Runella sp. SP2: one gene and its partner. The main gene of each other region encodes a partner of the protein of the gene in region 2 in a complex. Links are inferred from orthologs where the notes say so. Each region holds a gene or a part of one and is shown on either strand. Other genes may lie near its edges.

Region 1 (8,728 bases), 690 kb from region 2 along the record:
GTTTTTCTTCCATCAACAACAAGGCTACGATTTGCTCAATGTTGGCATTAGGTAGATGGTGTCCCAAATCGACAAGCGTATAAGCGCGCTCTCCAAGTTTCTTCACGTAAGAGTAGGACTGTCCCCAGTCGGCTACCGTAGTCGAATAGAAGTTAGGTTCGTAGGCTTTGTATTCCAAGAACATCTTCCAATTTTCGGGCATGGCCGCATAAATTTCGTGAAGACTTTCGAGGGTATTTTGGTAAGCTCTACGGAAATTGAGTTGGCCTGGGAAACACGAACCGTCTGAAAGCCAAACCGTCAACGATTCCGAACCAAGCTCGATACCGTGCTTAATCACTTCAATATTATGTTCAATGGCTTGTTTACGAACGCCTTTGTCAACGTTTTGTAACGAACCAAACTTATAACTTAACGCTTGGTCGGCTTGGTCTTGGAAGGTATTGGAGTTAACGGCGTCAAATTTCAAACCGTGTTGAGCTGCCAATGCTTTAATCGCTTTGGCATCTTTTGGAATATCCCATGGAATGTGAAGGGAGATTGCGCCCGATGCTTGATTCAAGGCGTGTAATAGACCTACGTCTTCAATTTTTTCTTCAAGGCTACGAGGTTCGCCACCGCCCGCAAAACGGCCAAAGCGCGTTCCACCCGTTCCAAGTGCCCACGAAGGAATGGCAATTTGAAAATCAACCAATTTTTGAATGATGGCTTCGGCATTTTCAATTTCTGAAACAGCGAAGCTCAAACGGCGTTGATGTCCCGTAAGTAGGTCATCGTTATGCTGTTGTATTTTATACTTTTCGAGTTGCATAATTGAACTTTAGTTATCTTTGTTAATGGACAAACCTATTTACCAGCTTCAATCCTCTTCTGATAATTTGCAATTTGTTTTTGAAAGTATCAGTCAGGAAAGAATTATTCGCAAGGCAGTCGCGTATATTTTGTCGGATGATAATCCAGATTTATATCAATTGATTTTTGGCGACTTAAAAGAAAATGGCGACATTGATATTCTATCAGCTAGTAATAATAATGACATGAAACAAGTTTTAACTACTGTAGTTGATACGTTATCTACTTTTTTCGAGCATTATCCTATGGCTACTGTAGCATTTACAGGAAGCACTTCTAGCAGAACGAGGTTATATCGTGCCGCAATTACGCAATTTTTAAAAGAAACCAATCTCTATTATGACGTAGTCGGAATTACTGAAAACGGGATACTTGAAAGTTTTAACAGTAAGGGCAACTATGTCGGATATTTAATAACTCAAAAATCATGAAAACCAAAAAAGCAGTATCAACGTACTCTGAAAAAACGATGCCATATATCAATTTGAAAAGTCCTGAGATTAAAGAGCAAATAGATAAAATGGCTAACATTTTAAAAAAAGTACAACTACCTCTTACTAAAAAATGAGCTTCGTAGGTAAAATCTAACGCCTGAATTCAGGCGTTAGATTCGAGTATTAAACTAACCTATGATGAAAAAACAATCTTTTTTAGCGAACAAACGCCATGGCTACTCCGCCATCAACGTTCAAAACGTTGCCCGTTGACTTGCTGAGTAAGCCTCCTACGAATGCGAAGCACGCATTGGCGATATCGTCGGGTAGAATGGCTTCGTTGAGAAGCGTACGTTTGGCATAATAAGCAGGAAGCTCTTCAATCGTAATGCCGTAGGCTTTGGCGCGTCCTTCGGCCCAGCCACCTGCCCAAATGTTTGAGTCAGCGATAACGGCGTCTGGATTGACAGTATTAACGCGAATTTTATCGCCGCCCAATTCGGCTGCATTCAAGCGGCTCAAGTGCAACTGAGCTGCTTTAGCCGAACCATAACCTGCGTTGTTTGGCCCAGAAACAAGGGCATTTTTACTCACAATATTGATGACATCACCCCCAAAACCTTGCTTGCGCATTACTTCTACCCCTGCTTGAGTCACAAGGAACTGCCCTTTGACGAGGATGTCGTACAAGCGATCCCAATCTTGAAGAGTATGGTCTTGGATGGGTTTTGAAATACTGATACCTGCGTTGTTGACGATAATATCGACGCCACCAAACGCAAGCGCTGCGGCATCCATCGCATCCACAATGCTAGCAGCATCGGTTACGTTGAGAAGCGTGGTAGCTACTGAATCTCTGCCAAATTTCTTCACAAATTCGTCTTTTGCTCCCGCAAGACGTTCTTCGTTGATGTCATTAAGAACAACCACTGCGCCTTCTTCGGCAAACTTTTTCGCAATAGCTTTACCAATTCCCCCTGCGCTTCCCGTTACGAGTGCTACTCGCCCTGACAAGGCTTTGGGTTTGGGCATTCGTTGAAGTTTGGCCTCTTCGAGCAACCAATACTCGATATTAAACGCTTCTTGACGGGGCAATGCCGTATATTCAGATACCGCTTCCGCGCCCTTCATTACGTTGACGGCATTGATGTAATACTCCGACGCCAAACGGGCCGTCGTTTTATCTTTTGAGAAGGTAAACATTCCGACCCCTGGATACAAAATAACGACAGGATTAGGGTCGCGCATGGCAGGGCTATTAGGGTGCTTACAAGCTTCGTAATATTCGGAGTACATCGCACGGTAGGCTTCAAACGCAGGTGTTAATTTCGCTTTGATAGCTGCTACGTCCGATAGGTCTTCGTCGGGAGCAAGCTCAAGTACCAACGGAGAGATTTTTGTGCGGAGGAAGTGGTCGGGGCAAGAAGTTCCGAGGGGAGCTAGTTTGTCCAAATCATTTGAGTTTATAAACTCCAGTACGCGCGCATCGTCGGTAAAATGGCCGACCATCGTGCGGTACGACGAGCAGAAACCACGCAAAATAGGTGCTAATTTTGACGCTTGTTTTGTGCGTGTTTCTACAGGAAGGCTCTCGATTTTGGGCCCTCCAAATACGGGACGAGTCTTACCGTAATTTGCTTCTAAGTATTCGGCACATTTTTCGATGACTTCGAGGGTATTGAGGTAGCTTTCGTAGGCAGTGTCACCCCACGTAAACAACCCGTGTGAACCAAGCATGATACCACGCAATTTGACACCGCGAGAAGCGGCCTCTTCCAAACAAGCGCGGAGCTGAAGACCAAGCTCAAACCCTGGGCGTTGCCAACCTACCCAACCTACTTCACCACCAAACAATTCTTCGGTGATTTTCTTCCCGTCTTTGGCTGCGGCAATGGCAATGGCGGCATCTGGGTGAAGGTGGTCGATGTGCGCAAAGGGTAAAAATCCGTGGAGAGGAGTATCAATAGATGGTGCTTTTGAGGCGAGATCAAAGATACAGTGGTTGAACAATTCTACCATTTCATCTTCAAACTCCACACCACGATAGACGTTTTCGAGGTTTCGTAGGCGCTCCATGTACAATGCCGCACATCCTGATTTTTTGAGCGTACCAATGTCTCCGCCTGAGCCTTTTATCCACATTACTTCGACATCTTTGCCAGTAAGTGGGTCTTTATCCGTAATTTTAACGGACGTGTTACCGCCTCCGTAGTTGGTCAAACGAAGATCGGCGCCCAGAATGTTGGAACGATAAATAAAAAGAGCTACTTCGTCGCCCGCGAGTTCGGCGGCTTTGGCTTCGTCCCAAAGATAGCTCACATGTTTGAATTGCGTGGTAGTCGCTGACATGGTGTTTTGTGCGATTATGAATAGTATAGTACCTGTTCTGAGATTGATAGTACAAATTTAGGTGACGTTTCTTGGGATAGTGTCATGTACCTTCATGGACTATTTTTATATTTTCTTATCTTTTATTTTTACGACCATGAAAGCAATGATAGTTACCCAAACTGGAGGACCTGAGGTTTTGTCTTTAGAAGACCGTTCTGTCCCTATTTCTACTGGTACAAAGGTGCTTATCCGCGTTTATGCGGCGGGCATAAATCGTGCCGATATTTTGATGCGTCAAGGTCGTTACGGGATTTCGTCGCAGCCGCCTACCGAGCCATTGGGGCTTGAAGTTGCGGGAATCATCGCCGAAATTGGCGAAAATGTGTCGCGTTGGAAAGTCGGCGATAAGGTGTGTGCGCTCATTAAAAATGGCGGATATGCCGAGTACGCCTTGGCCGAAGCAGACCATTGTTTGCCTGTTCCAACGGGTATGTCGTTTGAAAAAGCTGCGTGCTTGCCCGAAACGATAATGACGGTTTGGAGCAACGTGTTTCAACGAATGCAGTTGAAAACTGGCGAAAATTTTTTGGTACACGGCGGAACGAGTGGCATTGGTGTCACGGCGATTCAGTTGGCAAAGGCGTTTGGCGTGCAAGCGTTTGCGACAGCGGGCAGCGACCAAAAGTGCCGTTTCTGCGAAGAACTTGGCGCCGTTCGTTGTGTCAATTATAAAACACAAGATTTTTTGGAAGAATTAAAGCCCTACGGAATGGACGTGATTTTGGACTACGTTGGGGGAGATTATACCGCAAAAAACATCCGTCTGCTGCGTCCTGATGGCCGTTTGGGTTTTATCGCGAGTTTAGGAGGAGCGCAATCTCAATTCAATATTTTGGAAGTAATGAGCAAGCGAATCACGATTACAGGAAGTATGCTTGCCCCGCGCGACGATGCGTTTAAGGCGCAGTTGGCCGCCGAGGTGGAAAAACAAGTATGGCCGTTGATAGAAGCAGGTACTTTTGAACCTATTTTGTATAAAACGTTTCCCTTGGAAGAAGCCGCTGAGGCGCATCGTCTGATGGAAAGCAGCGAGCACATTGGGAAGATAGTGCTATCGGTCGGGTTGTGAGCAACCCGACCCACGCTTTGTGCTGAGGGTTGCTCACAACCCGACCGAACTAACACTATTTTTTCTCCTAAACTCCTTCAAATTGACGCAAAAAACGAACGTCATTTTCGGAATAAAGACGAAGGTCGCGAACGCCGTAACGGAGCTGGGCAATGCGCTCAACGCCCATCCCAAACGCAAAACCTGTATATTCTTCGGGGTCGATGCCGCAGTTGGCCAACACGTTCGGGTCAACCATGCCACTTCCCGCAATTTCTACCCAACCCGTTCCTTTCGAGAGTCGATACGTTTCTTCGGTGTCAGTTCCTAACCAAATGTCGATTTCGGCGCTAGGTTCGGTAAAAGGAAAAAACGAAGGACGCAGACGAATCTTCACGTCTTTGTCAAACATCTCTTTTGAGAAGTGGTAGAGGGTATCTTTTAAGTCTTTGAAACTTACGTTTTTGTCAATGTAAAGCCCTTCTACTTGGTGGAAGAAGCAGTGAGCGCGGGCCGAAATGGCTTCGTTGCGATATACCCGCCCAGGCATAATGGCGCGAATAGGCGGCTTTTGGCGCTCCATCATCCGAATTTGGACGTTGGAGGTGTGCGTACGCAACAGCATATCTTGGGTAGGGTCTTCGGCGTTTTTGGCCACAAAAAACGTATCCTGCATTTCTCGGGCAGGGTGATTTTCGGGAAAATTCAACGCGGTGAAGTTGTACCAGTCTGATTCGATTTCGGGGCCGTCGGCTACGCTAAAGCCCATGCGTTCAAAAATCTCGATGATTTTGGCGCGTGCCAACGTCAGCGGGTGAATGCTGCCTAGTTGGTTTGCCGCAACGGGCAGGGTTAAATCAATGGCTGGGCCAGCATTGCCACCGTCGTTAGACTCGAATTCTGCTTGAATGGCCGTAAAACGGTCAGTAGCAAAGTTTTTGAGGGCATTCAGTTCTTGTCCTACCGCACGACGGGCTTCTTTTGGGATGTCTTTGAGTCCTTCAAACAAGGCTTCCACGGCTCCTTTTCTTCCTACAAATCGTTGGCGGTATTGTTCTAACTGCTCTTTGGTAGCAACTTCAAACTGCTCAATTTCTTGATATATCTCTTTGACGCGTTCTGTTAGCATGGGGGTGATTGGTGACTTTAATAGGTGCAAAGTTAAACATTCTTCCCTATTTATTGCTACCCGACACTTTGCCTGCTTTTTGGGGAATACCAGGCTGGGTGATTTCAAAATTCTCCTCTTTTTTAGCATCAGCCACAATCTTACGAACGTCGGCTAAAAGCTTTTTTGCATCATAAACAATGCCATCTTTGACGGTATATTTGACGCCACCCGCGCGGACCACCTCGTTTTTGTCGTTCAGACGAATCGCTCCTGTGCCATAAAGGACTTTCAAGTTGGCAAGCGGATTTTCTTCGGTAATGACAAAGTCGGCCAATTTCCCAATTTCAACCGAGCCAATTTCTTTGGCCATTCCCAATGCTTCTGCCCCTTTGATGGTGGCCGCCCGCACGACTTCCATTGGGTGGAAACCTGCTTCGCGCAGCAATTCCAGCTCGCGTATGTACGCAAAACCGTACAATTGGTAAATAAAGCCCGAATCAGAGCCCGTCGTGACGCGACCACCTCGGTTTTTGTATTCGTTGATAAACGCCATCCACAACCGATAGTTTTCTTTCCACGCCACTTCTTGTTCTGTTCCCCAATTGTGCCAATACGACCCGTGAGAAATTCGGCTTGGGCCATAAAACCGCCAAAGCGACGGCAGGGTATATTCGTCGTGCCACTCGGCACGGCGGGCGAGCATTAGTTCGCGGTTGGCTTCGTAGATGTTGAAGGTAGGGTCGAGGGTAAAATCTAGCTTCAACAATTCTTCCATCACGTAATTCCAGCGTTCTGAACCAGGTTTAGCGGCTTGCTTCCACAATTTTCCTGCTTCTTCAAAGCGATTTTGCTCGTTGTTGTAATTGTAGTCGGACGGATAATTTTGGACGGTTTTATCGTCAAAAAGGGCTTCGGGTAGCCCGTACCAGTGCTCCATGCTGGTCAGCCCCGCTTTGGCAGTCGCCAGTACATTCATGCGTGCTACTTCGGTTTGGGCGTGGTGGCAAGCCGAACCAAGGCCGAGTTTTTTGTTTTCTTCCAACGCCGCCTTGAATACATCGGGTTCGGCTCCGAAAAACTTGATACCATCGGCACCCTTCTGGGCGTTTTGGCGTACCCATTCGCGGGCTTGCTCGGGAGTGGTGATAAAATCTTTCGCCCCTTGCCCAAACACCGTGTAAGCCTTGATGCGCGGGGCAGTAATCAAGTTTTTGTTGCTTTTTTCTTTTTGGTCAAGGACCCAGTCGAGCCCATTCCCGCACGATGGGTCGCGGACGGTAGTGACACCGTGGGCCATCCAAAGTTTAAATACGTATTCGGCGTTGGCACCTTGCTGCACGCCACCGATGTGTCCGTGCATATCCACAAACCCTGGCATAAGGTACATCCCACGGCAGTTCAGTTCTTTATCGGTGGAGGTTGCTTTGATACCGTCTTGGGCGGGCATACCAGGGTAACCTGCTTGGCGAATTTGGGCAATTCGGTTGTTTTCAACCAAAATATCCATGGGGCCAATTGGAGGCGAACCTGTGCTATTGATGATGGTGACGCCCCGAATGATAAGGCGTTTGTGAGGCCCATCGCCTTCGGCGCGGTTGGGGGCTTTTTGGACTTGAGCCAAGAGCCCAAACGCATGAAAGCAAAGGAGTGAGGTTAGGAGAAGTTTACTTTTCATGTAGTGTTCAAAAGGGTTGATGAGTAAAACTCAAATGTACAGAATTGAAGAGCGAATAACGAATAAACAACGACTGAATTTTAGGCAACAAAAAAGAGCGAGGATGCAGTCCTCGCTCTTTTTTTGGAAATCTGACTTATACTTCGTCGATTTCTACCTCTTCTTCTACCTCAGTGCCGCTTTGGACATCTTTGATGGTTTTATTTTCTACCTCTTGGCGTTTCGATTTGAACTTCTTGATTTGGCTTTTGAGAGCTTCCAAGGCAAGGTCAGTGGCTTCTTCAAATGACTTGCCTTTCTCTTTGACAAATAGCTCACCGTTGGGAACCTTAATTTTTACTTCTAGGATTTTATCTTTGATTTTACTGCTTTCGCTTTTATCTAATCGGAGATACACTTCTCCTCCTGTTATTCGGTCATAAAACGTTTCGAGTTTTTCAAGTTTTTTCTGGATGAATTCGAGCAGTTTTGGATCTGCGTCGAAGTGGATAGCGTGCATTTGCAGTCTCATAATTTTACGCTTTAAGTTTAACAATCATTTGCAACCGCATTTGTGGATTTGAAAAGGGTAAAAAATAGCGGTCTGTCATAAGCAGACCGCTATTTTCAGGACTTCGGTCCACCTCTTACGATTGTGAGTCTAAACTGTGTATTTATTTTGAGAAAATCAAGGACTACGGCTACTTTTTTTGAAATTTTATTTCAACTCGCTCAAGGCCAATGTGTCCATATCGGTATAGACATAGTTCTCGCCAGCCATTGCCCACAAGAAAGAATAACTCGTTGTGCCAGCTCCCGCGTGAATCGACCAAGGAGGTGAAATGATGGCTTGTTCGTTGGCCACTAACAGGTGACGTGTCTCGGTGGGTTCACCCATAAAATGGAAAACGCGGTGGGCGTCATCTAAATCAAAGTAAACGTAGATTTCGGTACGACGGTCGTGGACGTGCGGCGGCATCGTGTTCCACACACTGCTGTATTTCATGGACGTCATCCCCATCACCAGCTGACAACTTTCGAGGCCATCGGCATGGATGTATTTATAAATAGTACGCGTATTGGCCGTTTCGGGTGAACCCATATCGGTTGGACTTGCGTCAGCGGCTTTCATCATAGCCGTAGGTACGGTGCGGTGAGCGGGCGTCGAAACGAGGATAAACTTAGCTGGAAATTCAGGATCAAGGCTTTTGAACGTGACGGTTTTATTACCCTTCCCA
Region 2 (9,023 bases):
TGATTTCGGGCAACATTTTTACGGCATCTTCATAGATACTTTCAGCACTCAATGTCGTTGCCGCTACATCTCTTGATTCGACAGGGGCAAAAGTAACTGTTCCATCAGGTGGCAAATTCAACAATTGAAATACCGATAAACGGGCCAATTGCTCATTGTTACGGGCCGTTACTTCGTCAAATTTATCATTGGCCAACTGTGCCTTAATTTCGTACAACATATTTTGGCCTACCGTTCCTGCTGATACTTGGCGCTCTACCCGCTCTACTTGCTGCTGCGAAGACGCTACTTGTTCTTGGGCAGCTTTGTGCAAGGCTTCGGTCGCCAAAACTTGTACGTAGGCTTGCAGCAATCGGATAATTTGCTGGTTGAGGGTCGCTTCTTGGTTTTTGATAGCGGCATCCCGCAGGGCTATCCCCTGCTGAATTTGGTGCTGAATCTGGAAACCTTGAAAAAGAGGCATCTGAAAACCAACCCCTACGTAGTTGGTATTATATACTTGGTCGATGTACCCGTTGGTAAAACGGTCGATACTGCGGCCAAAGTTCAGGTTTTGACCCGCATTAAAACCAATCTGCGGCAACTGTTGCGATTTATTTTGCTGCAATTGCGCCGACGCACCCCGCGCTTGTAGTTGGCTCTCGCGGTAGGTAAGGTTATTTTTTTCAAGAATGCTTACGCACTCCTTGAGCGATACCGTTTTCTGTGCCATCACTGAGGTTGAAAACGCCAACGCTCCTATGGCTATTACCAGTTGAATTGTTTTCATTGAATTTCTACCAATAAATATGACTCCCTTCTTTACGAAACCCAGCCGTCTTTCAATCGAATGACTCGATTTCCGTAGGTGGCATTTACTTCTGAGTGAGTTACTTGTACGATGGATACTTTGTCTTTTTCGTTGAGTTCTTTGAACAACTCCATAATTTGCTCGGCTTGTTCAGAGTGCAAATTTCCCGTTGGTTCATCAGCAAAAATGATACTTGGTTCGTGGACAATCGCCCGCGCAATGCCCACCAACTGCTGCTGCCCTCCCGAAAGCTGGCTAGGGAAAAGGTCTTTTTTTGCGACCATATTGAAGCGGTCGAGCAATTCGGCCACCCTGCTTTTCCGCTCCGACGATGATGTTCCTTTGTACAACAACGGAGTTTCGATGTTTTCATAAACCGTCAGTTCGTCAATCAAATGGTAAGCTTGAAAGACAAACCCAATGCGGTGGCGGTGCAGCTCAGTACGTTTTTTTTCACTGAGTTTGTCAACGCGTTCGTCAAAGAAGAAATATTCGCCTTCGGATGGTTCTTCTAACAACCCTAAAATGTGCAAAAGAGTGGACTTTCCTGAGCCTGACGGACCCATGATGGACACAAACTCTCCTTCATTTATGTCTAAATTGATGTTTCGTAGTACGTACGTTTTCCCAAATCCTGCGGGATAATACTTAGAAATACCTTTGAGCTGAATCATGAATTGTGCTGTTGTATAATGTATAGTTTGTACTAATTACACGAGTTGTGCCAGTATGCTATTTTACTGATTACCAAGCATAAAGGCTCACCACAAAAATAAAAAACGTCCGAAAACGGACAACATTTGTACGTCTTCGGACGAAGGAAATATAGCTTTTTTAGGCGTAGGCAAAGCGCATTTGCTCTTTGCCAATTTGCCTTTTGCTTACTTATTTAGCGTAAGCGACCGAGCGCATCTCGCGGATAACGGTCACTTTAATCTGGCCAGGGTACTGCATTTCTTTCTCAATTTTTTGTGAAATATCAAACGAAAGCTTGCTGGCCGTTTCGTCGTTTACAGTATCTGAATTGACAATCACGCGCAACTCACGACCCGCTTGAATGGCGTAACATTTGTCCACACCTGGGAAGCTAGTTGCTAAGTTTTCGAGGTCTTTCAAACGTTGGATGTACGATTCCATCATTTCACGGCGAGCGCCTGGGCGAGAACCTGAGATAGCATCACACACCTGAATAATCGGCGACATCATGCTTGTCATTTCAATTTCGTCGTGGTGGGCACCGATGGCATTGCAAACTTCTGGATTTTCTTTGTATTTCTTCGCCAATTCCATCCCCAAAATTGCGTGTGGCAATTCTGATTCTTCGGGCCAAACCTTTCCAATGTCGTGTAGAAGACCCGCACGTTTAGCCAATTTGGCATTGAGCCCCAACTCGGCCGCCATGGCTGCGCAAAGACGCGCCACTTCGCGAGAGTGCTGGAGCAAGTTTTGACCGTACGACGAACGGAAACGCATCCGACCTACCATTTTCACCAATTCAGGGTGCAAGCCGTGTACCCCCAATTCGATGACGGTACGCTCGCCAATTTCGACGATTTCGTCTTCGATGTTTTTCTTGGTTTTAGATACCACTTCTTCGATACGCGCGGGGTGAATACGGCCATCTTGTACCAAACGGTGCAACGACAAGCGAGCGATTTCACGGCGAACAGGGTCAAAACCCGAGATAACGATGGCCTCTGGCGTATCGTCCACGATAATTTCGCAACCCGTAGCGGCTTCGAGTGCGCGGATGTTACGACCTTCGCGACCGATGATTTTACCTTTCACGTCGTCGCTTTCGATGTTGAATACCGAAACTGTATTTTCGATGGCATGTTCAGAAGCTGTGCGCTGAATCGTCTCGATAACAATTTTCTTAGCTTCTTTGGTAGCGGTAAGTTTTGCCTCGTCGATGGTATTTTTGATAAACGCCGACGCCTGCGTTTGGGCATCTGCCTGAATCGCTTCTACCAATTGCTGTTTTGCTTGTTCGGCCGTAAGGTTAGCGATGCGCTCCAATTGCTCCACCTGCGAGCGGTGCATTTTTTCGGCTTCTTCGCGGCGTTTGGTCGCTACTTCCGTTTGTTGTTCGAGATTTTTACGAAGACCTTCCAACTCATTTTCACGACGTTTGTTCTGTTCCGTCATCTGATTGAGTTGCTGCTCACGCTGCTTGATTTTCTGCTCGTTCTGAAGAATAATCTGTTTCTTCTTGTTTGAATCTTCCTCAAACTCACTTTTCAACTTGAGGTATTTTTCTTTGGCCTCAAGGATACGGTCTTTCTTTATATTTTCGGCCGAAATTTCTGCATTTTTGATGATCTCAGCGGCGCGCTGTTGAGCATCATCTTCCATCTTTTTATTGGCTTTTTTGATGGCAAAATACATGATAGCTGCTCCGACGGCTGCTGAGATGGCAGCATCAAGCAATAATATTGGATCCATTTTTTTGTGCTGTGTGTTTGTTGGTTTAACATATTCCCAACGCCCATCAACGAACGAAGCAAGACTGATTGGTTCAAGAACGATTTCGACAAAAAAGCTGGCTTTAGGGCTATGTTGTCGATTGGAAGTTATTTTGTATCGTGTCTAAATTCTTGAAGACATCTTCTTTCAATATCCTCAAATCATAGTCGCCTTTTAAGCGTGCTACCGTAGCATCAAGGCAGACCATCGACAGTATTTCTTCTAAATTTACTTCTCCTTTTTTATTTGTCATTCGATATTCTATTTGCTCTGTCACCAGTTTGGCGGCTTTCCGTATCAATTCTTCCTCAAACTCAGAGCTTGTACGAAGTTCAAACGATTTGTTACCAATTGTGATATTGATAGGAGGCCGTCTTTTTTTGGATTCCATTGGTGTCAAATCAAATAGTTCGTAACAGCGTTATCGTTTCCTCTATGTATCGAATGTAATCGTCCAATTTGCTATTCAGTTCCGTTATCGCGTTGGCGTTTTTCGGGTTTTTTACAATTATAGACAATTGTTTGAAATTATTTAACTTTTCCTTCAAAGAAACTTCTTTTTCTCGCAATTGTTTGTTTTCTGTTTTTAATGCTCTTAACTGTTGTCGGGTTTCTTTTAGTTCTTCACTTTGTTTTTCGTGCGCCTTTTCGAGCTGTTCAAAACGCATTTTTAGCTCGTCGTGCGTCACTTTTTCAAACTGTAAAGTAACTTGCAACGTATTGATACGCTGTTCTATCTGGCGAAACTGCGTATTGAGTCGTTCCAGCACATCGCTATTGCCATACGTTACAAGTTTCCGTTCCAAGTCTGGCATCGCTTAGTACTATTTACGAATCACTGCTCCCAACTCTTTCTCAAAAGCCATCATAAGCTTTTGCATCGTTTTGTCAATCACCTTGTCGGTGAGTGTCTGTTCCGTGTCTTGAAGGGTGAAGCTCACCGAGTACGATTTCTTATCCGCCCCGATATTTTCACCTTCATACACGTCAAAAACGTTCACGTTCGTCAACAAATTGCGTTCATATTTTTGAGCCAACTGACGAATCTGTTCAAAACTCACCGTCTTATCCAACACCAGCGACAAGTCGCGGCGTACTTCGGGATATTTTGAAACCTCTGTAAAGCGAACTTTGTCTTGGTATTGTTTCAACAAATACGCCCAGTCGAAGTCAGCATAAAACACAGGCTGCTTGATGTCGAGCATTTTGGTGTGTTTGCCTTTTACTTGTCCAAAGCTCACCACTGCTTTTTTCTTTACGGTATAAGTAAGGCCGTATTCAAAAACCGTTTTATCCTGAATCTCTTGTTTTTCAACTCCTTGCACTCGGAAAGCGCTGAGCACCAAATGTACCATAGAGGCTAAATCGTGGAACGCCAGCTTTTGGTCTTTAGCGACCCAACTTTCTGCTTGTTGGTGTCCTGCCATCAACAACACAAGGTGGGCAACGTCTTTGTATTTGCCTTCTACTTTGTGGTAGGTTTTTCCAAATTCACAAATCTTAAGGTCGCGCTGACGGCGGTTGAGGTTGTAGGCCAACGTCTCTAACCCTGAGAATAACATTGTCTGACGCATCACCGACAAATCTTCGCTCAATGGGTTGAGCATGACCACATCTTCCCCAACCAAACTTGCCCGCACGGCTTCGTTGTAGGCTGGTTTGGTGAGCGAATTGGTCATGGTTTCGTTGAAGCCATTTCCTGCTAAGATATTGGCAATGCGTAATTTTTGTTTGTCGGGATCCACCAACGGGAAGCCCGAGAGGAAGTTGGCCGACAAGTGTTCCGACAACTCGATGTTATCGAACCCATAAATCCGCAAAATTTCTTCCACAATGTCTGCCTCACGTGTCACATCAACGCGGTAAGGCGCTACCGATGCCAAGAAACCTTCGGGCGTTTCGTTTTGGATTTCGATGTCGAGGCTTGTCAAAATCTGCTTAATCAAGTCGCGATCAAGCGATTTTCCAATCAAGCGGTCAATGTTGCGGTATTTTACGGCTACCTCGTGGTTCGGAATCGGGTTAGGATAAATATCCACCACTTCCGACGCAATGTGTCCACCTGCTACTTCCAGTATCAGCAATGCCGCCCGTTTGAGGGCATAAATGGGCATGTTAGGGTCGGTTCCACGCTCAAAACGGAAAGACGCATCGGTTTTGAGGGTATGGAAAGTACCCGTTTTACGAATCGACGCTGGAGAAAAATAAGCAGATTCTAAGAAAATCGCGGTTGTATTTTCGGTCACCCCTGACTTGGTTCCCCCAAAAACACCACCGATACACATGGGTTCTTCGGCGTTGCAAATCATCAAGTCACGCTCAGACAGCTTGCGTTCTATGCCGTCGAGGGTCACAAAAGGAGTTCCTTCGGGTAGATTTTTCACGATGACTTTATTGCCCGTGATTTTCGACGCATCAAAGGCGTGTAGTGGCTGTCCTAATTCGTGGCAAATGAAGTTGGTGATGTCCACGATGTTGTTAATCGAACGTACGCCCACCGCTTGCAACTTTTCTTTGAGCCACTCGGGCGACTCACCCACGGTCAATCCTGCCAAGCAAACACCCGCATAACGTGGCGCAGCTTCGGTATTTTCGACGGTTACTTCAATGGGTGACGGAAGATTGGTAATGGGCAACTGGTCGAATGCTTCCACCGATGGTTTGGTTAACTCACGTCCCCAAACAGCTTTCAAGTCGCGAGCAACACCAAGGTGCGACGCCGCGTCGGCACGGTTAGGAGTGAGACCAATTTCAATCACGTAGTCGGGCAATACGCCAAAATACTGCGCAGCAGGAGTTCCGTTGGGCAAATCGGTGTCTAGCACCATGATACCCGCGTGAGAATGACCGATACCGATTTCGTCTTCGGCACAAATCATCCCTTCCGACGGCTGGCCGTAAACTTTACGTTTTCCAATCGTAAACGGCTCGCCTTCGGTAGGATAAATGGTTGCCCCGACGGTAGCGACAATCACTTTTTGTCCCGCCGCCACGTTGGCAGCTCCGCAGACAATCGTGCTTGGTTCGCCTGCGCCAGTATCAACGGTGGTGAGGTGTAATGTTTTTTCTTTGACAGTAAACGGCTCGCAGGTGAGAACTTCTCCTACCACGATTCCTTCCAATCCGCCTTTGACACGTTCGACGGGGTCGATTCCTTCTACTTCCAAGCCCGTTGCGGTCAATAATTTACCAACTTCTTCGGGAGACTCCTGAATATCAATGAGTTGTTTAAGCCAATTGTAAGAAATTTTCATAGATTACCCAGCCCCCTGCCCCAATGGGAAGCTCTTTTATGGTACGTACAAATCCCCCTTTGGGGTGAGGGGCTTTATTTGTAACGCAAAATTAGGGGTTTTTAGGGAAATTTATGACTTTATAAAGTGGGTTGTTGTGGCCAAAGGCGCTGTATTACTCTGACCGCAGCGAATCAACGGGATTTCTCAGCGCCGCTTTGATGGCTTGATAACTGATGGTGAGACAGGAAATAAAAAGCATCAGTAGGGCGGTATAACCAAAAATAGGCCACGAAACCTCTATCCGATAGGCAAAACCCTGCAACCATTGCTCCATAAAATAATACGCAATCGGCGAAGCTACCACCACAGATATTAAGACCAACTTTAAAAAAGAATTGGAAAATAAGACCACAATACTAGGTACCGAAGCGCCCACTACTTTACGAATTCCTATCTCTTTGGTACGTTGCTGAATGGCCAAGTGCGTCAATCCAAACAAACCCATGCCGCAAAGAATGATTGAAAGCAAGGTAGCGAAGCCAATGATTTTCTGCCAACGCTGTTCCTGAAGATAATCCCGGTTGTTGAGTTCATCCATAAAATTATAGGCATACACGGCGTTAGGCAGGGCTTTTCGATAAATACGTTCAAAGGCCGTGAGGGCTTCTTGCTGTCGATTTTTGTCAATTTTAAGCCAAATACCACCATAATACACGTCGTTGGTAGCCATTACCAAAGGTGGGATTCGTTCGCGCAATGACCCAAAATGAAAATCTTTTACTACCCCCACGATTCGCGCGGGTGTTTTCAGAAAAAAGTCTTCCGTAGTCACCAAAGCGCCAATGGGGTTTGTCAGACCCGCCTCCCTCACAAACGACTCATTCACAACCACTTCTACTTTACTCGAATTTAAAATAGTTCTCCCTTCTTTTAAACGAATCCCCAACACTGCCAAGTAATTCGGGTCAATGTTTTGATACGTACTTTTTACCGTGCGTTGATTCACCTTGGCTTTATAATTAGCCCCTCGCTCTTCTCCAAAAGAAATTTGCACAATGGATGGCTCTTTGGCTACTTCGTTTCGAATGAACTCCGCCAAGGGTTTGGTTTCGCGGTTACCACTGATGTACGTCCGAATGACTTGGTACGGATTATAACCTAAATCTTTGGTACGCACGTAGTTCATTTGTTGGTAAAAAACAATGGAAGCAATGAGCAAAATAGCCGCTAACGCAAACTGAAGAACCACAAGGCTTTTTCCGAAAAACCCACTTCCCGATACTTTTTGCTTTCGGTATAAAACTTCGGTAGGATTGAACTTGGAAAGCACAAAAGCAGGGTACAAACCCGCCAACAAAATATTGACCATCAAGACCCCACTGAAGACAAAGAAGAGTTTCCATTCAAAAACTTCGGAGAGAAGTATTTCCTTGTTGGCCAACTGATTGAACACAGGCAACAGCACCAAAATAAGCACAAAAGCCAGAAAAAACGCCGCCACACACAGCAAGGCGGATTCGGCTAAAAATTGAACAATAATTTGCCTTTGGCGGCTGCCTGTTACCTTGCGAATCCCCACTTCTTTGGCCCTTTTGAGCGAACTTGCAATGCTGATATTGACAAAATTGATACTTGCCATCAACAGCATAAACAAAGCTATCCCCAAAAAAATATAGGAATAGAGCGGATTGCTGTAATTGATGGCGCCGCCTTCCCCGCCCGTTTGAAGTGGGTACAAATGAATATCAGTAATAGGTTGAAGCCCATAGGTAACCTGGGGATCGTGGCCGTTTTCTTTGATTTGTTCTTTGGCGAGTCGGGCATGAACTTGGTTGAATTTCTTACAAACCAACGATTTGTCGGCTTTGGGATTCAGCACGACAAACGTACCGAGGTAGGCATTTAGCCAATAGGTATCCGTAAAGCTCAATTCCATAAAGCTGAACGGATGCAGCACATCAAATTGAATGGACGAATTTTTGGGAGGATTTTCCACCACACCCGAAATCACCAACGGTTTCCCCAAACGGTCGGCCGAAGGGTCAGCTTCCATGTGTAAAAGTTGGCCAACGACGTTGGTAGAATTGAAAAATTTCAGCGCTGTTTTTTCGGTAATCACCACCGACCCCACATCGTTTAACACTGTTTTGGGGTTTCCGTGAAGGAGTTTAAAGCTAAAAACATCAAAAAAATGACTGTCCACAAACAGCAACTGTAGTTTCAGGGCTTTGCGGTTGGTGCGAATATCCCCAAAAATAGCCCCTCCCATGATTCTGACATAGTCTTCGATTTCGGGCACGGACGCTTTGAAAGCTGGGCCTTGTACTTGCCCCGTTCCTCCCGTGGTTTGAGGATCTTCGCCTTTGTTCTGAACAGCCGTTGTCGTAATTCGATATAAATGAGGGCTTTTTTGATGAAAATTATCAAAGCTATGTTCATCTCGGATGTATAAAATCGCCAACAACACACAGCTAAGTCCAAACGCCAAACCAATGGTATTGATGGCCGAATACAGCCGATTGTGCCAAAGG

Evidence for each region.
Region 1: the proteins of pheT (region 2) and pheS are in contact, whole or in part, in a crystal structure (PDB 6P24), measured with the Escherichia coli proteins. The link is inferred for Runella sp. SP2 from one-to-one orthologs.

What each region holds. Positions count from the first base shown.
Region 1 is NZ_CP031030.1:6,304,365-6,313,092, reverse strand. Bases 3,835-6,631 are described here. They hold pheS (phenylalanine--tRNA ligase subunit alpha), read right to left. Parts: upstream 5,855-6,631; coding sequence 4,814-5,854; downstream 3,835-4,813. Other genes in these bases: DTQ70_RS25360 (amidohydrolase family protein), read right to left, coding at 5,901-6,631; DTQ70_RS25370 (NAD(P)H-quinone oxidoreductase), read left to right, coding at 3,835-4,746. Outside these bases: DTQ70_RS25385 (TIM barrel protein), read right to left, coding at 1-811; DTQ70_RS25380 (DUF6934 family protein), read left to right, coding at 837-1,283; DTQ70_RS25375 (bifunctional aldolase/short-chain dehydrogenase), read right to left, coding at 1,503-3,635; more of DTQ70_RS25370, read left to right, coding at 3,772-3,834; more of DTQ70_RS25360, read right to left, coding at 6,632-7,511; hpf (ribosome hibernation-promoting factor, HPF/YfiA family), read right to left, coding at 7,648-8,022; kduI (5-dehydro-4-deoxy-D-glucuronate isomerase), read right to left, coding at 8,209-8,728.
Region 2 is NZ_CP031030.1:5,608,460-5,617,482, forward strand. Bases 3,796-6,887 are described here. They hold pheT (phenylalanine--tRNA ligase subunit beta), read right to left. Parts: upstream 6,511-6,887; coding sequence 4,081-6,510; downstream 3,796-4,080. Other genes in these bases: DTQ70_RS22665 (hypothetical protein), read right to left, coding at 3,796-4,062; DTQ70_RS22675 (ABC transporter permease), read right to left, coding at 6,665-6,887. Outside these bases: DTQ70_RS22645 (TolC family protein), read right to left, coding at 1-769; DTQ70_RS22650 (ABC transporter ATP-binding protein), read right to left, coding at 802-1,464; rny (ribonuclease Y), read right to left, coding at 1,676-3,178; DTQ70_RS22660 (cell division protein ZapA), read right to left, coding at 3,345-3,647; more of DTQ70_RS22665, read right to left, coding at 3,658-3,795; more of DTQ70_RS22675, read right to left, coding at 6,888-9,023.